One region of the Citrobacter telavivensis genome, then DNA from elsewhere that is predicted to be linked to it. Evidence: predicted binding sites of a transcription regulator. Region 1 holds the regulator's gene; the other holds the start of a gene.

Region 1 (4,365 bases):
CACTTTTTTTGGCAATTAATCGTTCCGGCAGCACAAAACTAAAGCGCGTGCCTTTGCCCAGTTGACTCTCGATATTCAGGCGACTTTCATGATGATTCAACGCATGTTTTACGATAGCCAGTCCCAGTCCACTGCCGCCCGTTTGCCGCGATCGCGCTTTATCAACGCGATAAAACCGCTCCGTTAACCGCGGGATATGTTCCGGCGCAATGCCTGGCCCGTTATCTTCCACGCTAAACTCCGCGCCGTACGGCATCGCGCGCCAGCGGACGGTGATATGGGTTCCCGCTGGCGTATGATTCACGGCGTTATACACCAGGTTGGACACTGCGCTACGCAGTTGTTCTTCATTCCCCAGCACGTTGAGTTGGTTATCCACCTCAAAGCTGAACGTGTGCTTCTGCTGGCTGAGCGTCTGCGCTTCACGTTCGACCATACGCAGCATCATCGGCACATCGACCTGTTCATTGAGCAGAAGCGTCGGTGCGGCTTCAATTTTCGACAGCGTAAGCAACTGTTTCACCAGTCCTTCCATGCGCGAGGTTTGTTCACGCATCGTCAATAGCGCTTTTTCGCGCGTTGCCCCTTCCAGCGTCTGTTCGTGCATCATCTCGAGATAGCCCTGCAACACCGTTAGTGGAGTGCGCAGTTCATGGCTCACGTTGGCAAAGAAATTGCGTCTCGCGCCTTCAAGCTGGTGCATCTGTGTCATGTCGCGCGCCACCATCAGCAGTTGCTTATCGGTGTACGGCATGACGCGAATTTCCAGGTGTCGACCGGTATTGAGTACCAGATTTAACGGTCGGCTAAAATCCCTCAGCTTAAGGTATTGCGTAAACTCCGGGTAGCGCAGCAGGTTCAGGATGTTTTGTCCGCTATCGTCCGGCCAGCGTAAGCCCAGCACCTGTTGCGCGAGGCCATTACACCAGAAGATCCCACCCTCTTCAGTGGTCAACACCACCGCATCGGGCAGTGACTCTGCCCCGCTGCGAAAGCGTTTAATCAGATTGCCCAGCTCGCGACGGCGCTTTTTATTGCGCAGTTGCATCTGATGCAAACCGTACAGCAGCGGTTCCCAACTGCCTCGTCCCGGCGGCGGCGTCATGCTTCTGTCGACCCACAGCCACCATGAGAGGCGTAATAAATTCCAGAAATGCCAGATCAGCAGTCCTGTTACCGATGCCAGTAAAAACCACGGCAGGTAACCAAAAAATGCACTTAGGATCAAGGCCGGGATACAGCAAAGTATCAGTTCCAGCACCAGCCTTTTCCATGACAGCCGTTCCAGCACGGGTCACTCTCCCTTCAGAGCCAGGCTCTTATTTATTCTTGTCTTTCAAAAACGGGTCGAAAAACGATACCCTGTCCCGCGAACCGTTTGTACCATCCGATCGTGGCCGCTGGTTTCCAGCGCCTTGCGCAGACGGCGAATGTGCACATCGACCGTACGATCCTCAACGTAGACGTTGGTGCCCCAGACGTGGTTCAGCAGCTGTTCGCGGCTGTATACCCGTTCGGGGTGGGTCATGAAGAAATGCAGGAGTTTAAATTCTGTCGGCCCCATATCAAGCGGATTTTCGCCGGTCATCACGCGGTGCGATGTGGGATCCAGGCTTAGCCCCTGCATCTCGATGACTTCTTCCACCGCCATCGGCGAAATCCGGCGCATCACCGCTTTGATGCGGGCCACCAGTTCTTTCGGGGAAAACGGTTTAGTAATGTAGTCGTCCGCACCGGTTTCCAGGCCGCGTACGCGATCCTCTTCTTCCCCTCTGGCGGTTAACATCATGACCGGAATGTCACGGGTCATCGCTTCACGCTTGAGGTGTTTAATAAACTGTAGACCAGAACCGCCGGGCAACATCCAGTCAAGAAGGATCAAATCCGGCCAGGGTTCATTAAGCTGGTTCACCGCACTGTCATAATCTTCAGCTTCAACGGGCTGAAAACCATTTTGCTCAAGCACGAAACAGACCATTTCGCGAATTGGAGCCTCATCTTCTACGACCAGAATACGTCTCGCCATGATTTGCCCTGTTATATAAGTTGCTTATCATCATCTGTCTTAATGCGGCGTCATTATGCGTCAGTTTTATGACAGATTTATGAAAATGCGTGCTGACGTTAACCTTAGGTTGTTGATTTATGACACCCGAGAAACGAGATATTACAGCCCACGAATGGTTATAATCCCCTTTATGCTTTTTTGCCATGGAACCGTTATGCGCATCCTTCACACCTCTGACTGGCATCTGGGACAAAATTTTTACAGCAAAAGCCGCGCCGCTGAACATCAGGCTTTTCTCGACTGGCTGCTGGAAACGGCGGTCGAACAGCAGGTGGATGCGATAGTCGTTGCGGGCGATATCTTCGATACCGGCTCGCCGCCAAGCTATGCCCGTGAGATCTACAACCGTTTTGTGGTCAACCTGCAGCAAACGGGCTGTCATCTGGTGGTATTAGCAGGAAACCATGACTCCGTCGCCACGCTGAATGAATCCCGCGAGATTCTGGCGTTTCTCAATACCACGGTTGTGGCCAGCGCCGGTCACGCGCCGCAAATCCTGAATCGCCGCGATGGCCAGCCCGGCGCGGTGCTGTGCCCGGTGCCGTTTTTACGCCCGCGCGACATTATCAGCAGCCAGGCGGGCCTGTCCGGTCAGGAAAAACAGCAGCATCTGCTGGGTGCCATCACCGACTATTACCAACAGCAATACGAGACTGCCTGCGCATTGCGCGGCGATCTCGCCCTGCCGATTATTGCCACCGGCCACCTGACCACCGTCGGCGCCAGTAAAAGTGACGCCGTTCGTGACATTTATATTGGCACGCTGGATGCTTTTCCGGCACAGAACTTCCCGCCCGCCGATTACATCGCGCTGGGCCACATCCATCGGGCGCAGAAGATTGGCGGCACAGAGCATATCCGCTACTGCGGCTCCCCCATCGCGCTGAGTTTTGACGAATGTGGCAAAAACAAATACGTGCATCGGGTGGACTTCCTGGACGGCAAGTTAGCCAGCGTCGAAGAACTCACCGTTCCGGTCACACAACCGCTGGCGGTGTTGAAAGGCGATCTCGCCGCGATTACCGAACAGCTGGAGCAGTGGCGCGATAGCGAGCAAAGCCCTCCGGTCTGGCTGGATATCGAAATCACCACCGATGAATACCTGCATGATATGCAGCGTAAAATTCAGGCGCTGACGGAAACGCTGCCCGTTGAGGTGCTGTTAGTCCGCCGCAGCCGGGAGCAGCGCGAGCGCATGTTGAGTAACGAACGCCGGGAAACGCTGAGCGAACTGAGCGTGGACGAGGTATTTTCGCGCCGCCTGGCGCTGGAAGAACTTGAGCCGCCTCAGTGCGAACGTTTGACATCACTTTTTCACCGCACATTACAGACACTTTCCGGGGAGCATGAGGCATGAAGATTCTCAGTCTACGCCTGAAAAACCTCAACTCACTGAAAGGGGAATGGAAGGTCGATTTCACAGCAGAGCCGTTTGCCAGCAACGGTCTGTTTGCCATTACCGGTCCCACCGGGGCCGGCAAAACCACGCTGCTCGATGCGATTTGCCTGGCGTTGTACCACGAGACGCCTCGCCTGAATACCGTGTCGCAATCGCAAAACGATCTGATGACCCGCGATACGGCGGAATGTCTGGCGGAAGTGGAGTTTGAAGTCAAAGGCGAAGCTTATCGTGCATTCTGGAGCCAAAACCGCGCGCGCAACCAGCCCGACGGCAATTTACAGGTTCCGCGCGTTGAACTGGCGCGCTGCGCCGATGGGAAAATCCTTGCCGATAAGGTGAAGGACAAACTGGAGATGACGGCGGATCTGACCGGGCTGGATTATGGTCGCTTTACCCGCTCAATGCTGCTCTCGCAGGGGCAGTTTGCTGCGTTCCTCAACGCTAAACCGAAGGAGCGTGCAGAACTGCTGGAAGAACTGACCGGCACGGAAATTTACGGGCAGATCTCCGCCCAGGTTTTTGAGCAGCACAAAACCGCGCGCACCGAACTGGAAAAATTACAGGCGCAGGCCAGCGGCGTTACGCTGTTAGCGCCAGAGGCGTTGCAGACGCTGACAGAAAGTTTGCAGGCGCTCACTGACGAAGAGAAACAGCTGGTCACCCAACAGCAGACCGGACAACAACAGTTAAACTGGCTGACGCGTCAACACGAACTGCAGGCCGACGCAAACCAGCGTCAGCAGGCGCAGCGGGTTGCGCAGGAGGCGCTGGAAAACGCCCAGCCACAGCTGGCGACGCTCAGCCTGGCACAACCTGCCAGAGCGTTACGCCCACTGTGGGAGCGTATTCAGGAACAATCGGCTACCGTTACCCGCACCCGCCAGCAGATAAACGA
Region 2 (4,365 bases), on a different contig from region 1:
CTGCGCCGGGTTAATACAGCCCTTCATCAGGGTGCCGGAAATCAGCGCCCTCACCTGCTCTTCGTCATCGCTGTTGCGATCTTTCTGGTCAAATTTATTCACCAGCGCATACAGCGGCACCGATTTTCCGACCGCGGCGATAGCCTGGCGGACCTCTTCATCGGAAATCGATTTCAGTTGTGTATAGTCCATCACCGCCAGCACGGCGGAGGCACGGGCCAGTTGCTCATTGAGCATTTTTTGCAGGTGCGGCTGTCCGGCTTCATTTGGCCCCGGCGTATCCAGTAACGTCAGTTGGCCAGGATAGTTCTCCAGCCCCGCCAGGTGTACAAACTCCACCTCAATCACTGGAATATGTTCAATAGCCGCATAGGCAGAAAAAGGAAAATCGACCTCCAGCGCTTTCGATAAGCGCACCAAATCGTTGAGGCTTTTCAGACAGTGAAAGATCGGCTGCGCGCCGAGATAGTGGCGCTCAAACGCTTCCCCTCTTTCGATGCGCTGCATGAGACCATTCATGTCTTTATCAATTTCCAGCACCTGAGTCAGACTCTGCCGATCGCAAGCATGCATGCTCTCCTGGAGGGTCTTCATCAGCGCCTCGATGGGCGCAACGTGGGAAAAATGCAGCACCGGTTCTTTCTGACCGGGTGTATGGCGGATCAGCGTCGGTAATGCCGTCATCGGACGATTGCGATTGGGCAGTACTTCCGTCCCGACAATGGCATTGATCGTTGTCGATTTTCCCGCTTTCATGGTACCGACGATCGCCAGCACCATTTCCAGTCGCGAGATTTTTCGCAACTCATTGTTCAGCGTGGCCTGCTGGGTTTCGATCCCACGGGCGCTAAAATGCATGGGCTGAACGTTAAGGTCGTCCTCTCTCTTTAATGAGGAAGCGCCCTCCAGCGTTGCCGTTGGCATTTTTTTTACCGTTTTAAGATGTTCTAAAGAGAGCATCAGCAAGCGTTCCGCTTCCTGGCTCAATTCATATATTGTCTGTGTGTACATAAAAAATGTTTCCTTAACGCAAATTTTATTGCTTTTATTTAGCCGTTTCATTTTATTAGTGAATATTCGGCTTTAATAATTACGTATGGAAAAGGATTTATTAATTAATTTACTGATATTATTGAAATTATTATTTTAATTACTGTCTTTTGAATGACGCTCAGTGACGTAAAGAAGTAAAAAAGCGTAGTTCAGTTTTATAAAAAACCAGACCAGTTTAGGTTAATTTCACCTACCAAAAATAAGGGGTAAAGCGCTGAAAGAACCCAGACTGAAAATCGCCCAGCCAATTATTTAGGATATTTCTCGCCACCTTATCTCAAATAACAAACGGTAGCAATTTCCCTTAAAAATATTACCTCGATTTTTTGGTCTGGCCGTCCGGTTACGGTCACAGTTCGGCATTTACGTTAAAAACAGAGTAGTCCCGACAACGTTAAGGATTTTGTGTATAATTGCGTCCTTTTTCGGCAATCTGCCATTTTTTGGGCGCTTTTGCCCTTGCTGACTTTTGAGGAAATCGACATGTCATTACCCCACTGCCCACAATGCAACTCCGAATACACTTACGAAGATAACGGCATGTACATCTGCCCGGAATGTGCCCACGAATGGAACGATGCGGAATCGGCGCATGAAGACGATTCGCTGATTGTGAAAGATGCCAACGGTAATCTGCTGGCTGACGGCGACAGCGTCACCGTGGTGAAGGATCTGAAAGTGAAAGGCAGCTCCTCGATGCTGAAAATCGGTACGAAAGTAAAAAACATTCGTCTGGTGGAAGGCGACCACAACATCGATTGCAAAATTGATGGATTTGGCCCGATGAAACTGAAATCAGAGTTCGTGAAAAAGAACTGATTTTAATTGCCCGGTGGCGCTTCGCTTACCGGGCCCGGGGTAACTACACTTAAGTGGCTTCTCTTACCTGAGGTAAAGATTATGCCGTTAAGTCCCTACATCTCTTTTGCCGGAAACTGTGCTGACGCCATCGCGTATTATCAAAAGACGTTGGGTGCAGAACTCCTTTATAAAATCAGCTTCGGTGAAATGCCCAAATCGGCGCAGGACAGCGAAGACGGTTGCCCGTCCGCAATGACATTCCCCGATACCGCTATCGCCCATGCCAACCTGCGTATCGCCAATAGCGACATCATGATGAGTGATGCCATTTCATCGGACAACGCCCACTATTCTGGATTCACGCTGGTCCTCGACACGCAAAATGTCGATGAAGGGAAGCGCTGGTTTGACCATCTCGCCGCTGAGGGTCAAATCGAAATAGACTGGCAGGAAACCTTCTGGGCACATGGCTTTGGCAAAGTCAGCGATCGCTACGGCATACCGTGGATGATCAATGTCGTCAAACAACCCCAGCCAACCGAGTAACACAGCGGGAGGCGTGCCTCCCGTCTTGTCATCAAACTCACCTTAACTCTTCATCGGCAAGTCACGTCCCCTTAACCCAAACGTCATATTGATCCGCCACGATGGGGCCACTTTTTATAGAGAGGCCGCATCATGGAAACGATCATTCGCGTCGAGAAACTCTCCAAAACGTTTAATCAGCATCAGGCGCTGCATGCGGTTGATCTGAACATAGGTTCCGGTGAGATGGTGGCTCTGCTTGGGCCGTCAGGCTCCGGCAAATCCACCCTTTTACGTCATCTGAGCGGATTGATCACCGGCGATAAATCGCCAGGCAGCCGCGTCGAACTGCTCGGTCGCACCGTTCAGCATGAAGGCCGACTGGCGCGCGATATCCGCAAGAGCCGCGCGCATACCGGTTACATCTTCCAACAGTTCAATCTGGTGAATCGCCTGACGGTGCTGGAGAACGTGCTGATTGGCGCGCTCGGCAGTACGCCGTTCTGGCGCACCTGTTTTAGCTGGTTTAGCGCAGAGCAGAAACAGCGCGCGCTCCAGGCGCTGACCCGCGTCGGGATGGCGCACTTTGCGCACCAGCGCGTCTCAACGCTCTCCGGCGGTCAGCAGCAGCGTGTGGCAATCGCCCGGGCGCTGATGCAACAGGCCAAAGTGATCCTCGCCGACGAACCGATTGCCTCACTGGACCCGGAATCGGCGCGCATCGTGATGGACACCCTGCGCGACATCAACCAGACCGACGGCATTACCGTCGTCGTCACGCTGCATCAGGTGGATTACGCCCTGCGCTACTGCGAACGCATTGTCGCGCTGCGTCAGGGACACGTCTTCTATGACGGCAGCAGCCAGCTCTTTGATAACGAACGATTTGACCATCTCTACCGCAGCATGAACCGCGTCGAACCGAACGCACAGGCTGCTTAATTCAAAAAGCCCAGGCTGGCAGGTGAAACAGCCTGGAACAATATGAGGAATGGAAATGAGCTATAAAACGGTAGCCGCGCTGGCCTTTACCAGCATGTTCAGCGTCAGTACTCTGCTCAGTCCCGCCTTTGCCGAAGAGCAGGAAAAAGCGCTGAACTTTGGCATTATTTCGACCGAATCACAGCAAAACCTCAAACCCCAATGGGATCCGTTCCTGAAGGATATGGAGAAGACGCTGGGCGTAAAAGTGAACGCCTTCTTCGCCCCGGACTACGCCGGGATCATCCAGGGTATGCGCTTTAATAAAGTCGATATCGCCTGGTACGGCAACCTCTCGGCAATGGAAGCCGTGGATCGTGCCAACGGCCAGGTCTTCGCCCAGACCGTCGCCGCCGATGGATCTCCGGGTTACTGGAGCGTGCTGATCGTGAACAAGGACAGCCCGATCAACAACCTCGACGAACTGATCGCCAAACGCAAAGATCTCACCTTCGGTAACGGCGATCCCAACTCCACCTCCGGTTATCTCGTCCCGGGCTATTACGTCTTTGCCAAAAACAACATTGCCGCCAGCGACTTCAAACGCACCGTCAACGCCGGTCATGAAACCAATGCCCTCGCCGTCGCCAACAAGCAAGTGGATGTCGCCACTAACAATACCGAGAACCTCGATAAGCTGAAAACCTCCGCGCCGGACAAGCTGAAAGCGCTGAAGGTTATCTGGAAGTCGCCGCTGATCCCGGGCGATCCGATCGTCTGGCGTAAGAACCTCTCAGAAACCACCAAGGACAAGGTGTACGACTTCTTCATGAACTACGGCAAAACAGCGGAAGAAAAAACCGTGCTGGAACGTCTGGGCTGGGCTCCGTTCCGTGCCTCCAGCGACCTGCAACTGGTACCGATTCGCCAGCTCGCGCTGTTTAAAGAGATGCAGAGCGTGCAGGACAACAAAGGACTGAACGCTGAAGAGAAAACCAGTAAATCTTCCGCGATTAAAGCGCAACTGGACGATCTCGACCGTCTGACCGCCGCGCTGAGCGCCAT

Evidence for each region. The regulator PhoB, encoded in region 1, activates phosphate uptake and scavenging genes when phosphate is short. The targets are predictions, from matches to a motif close to CTGTCATAAAACTGNCNNAT.
Region 2: the regulator PhoB is predicted to act here: its motif matches at 2,426-2,445, upstream of phnC (phosphonate ABC transporter ATP-binding protein).

The regions. Positions count from the first base shown of each region.
Region 1 is NZ_JBGUBF010000001.1:147,195-151,559, reverse strand. It holds gene phoR (phosphate regulon sensor histidine kinase PhoR) at 1-1,291, opposite strand, end outside; gene phoB (phosphate response regulator transcription factor PhoB) at 1,337-2,026, opposite strand; gene sbcD (exonuclease subunit SbcD) at 2,223-3,425, shown strand; gene sbcC (exonuclease subunit SbcC) at 3,422-4,365, shown strand, end outside.
Region 2 is NZ_JBGUBF010000006.1:123,807-128,171, reverse strand. It holds gene crfC (clamp-binding protein CrfC) at 1-1,011, opposite strand, end outside; gene ACERJC_RS20550 (zinc ribbon domain-containing protein YjdM) at 1,537-1,872, shown strand; gene yjdN (VOC family metalloprotein YjdN) at 1,954-2,400, shown strand; gene phnC (phosphonate ABC transporter ATP-binding protein) at 2,533-3,321, shown strand; gene phnD (phosphonate ABC transporter substrate-binding protein) at 3,377-4,365, shown strand, end outside.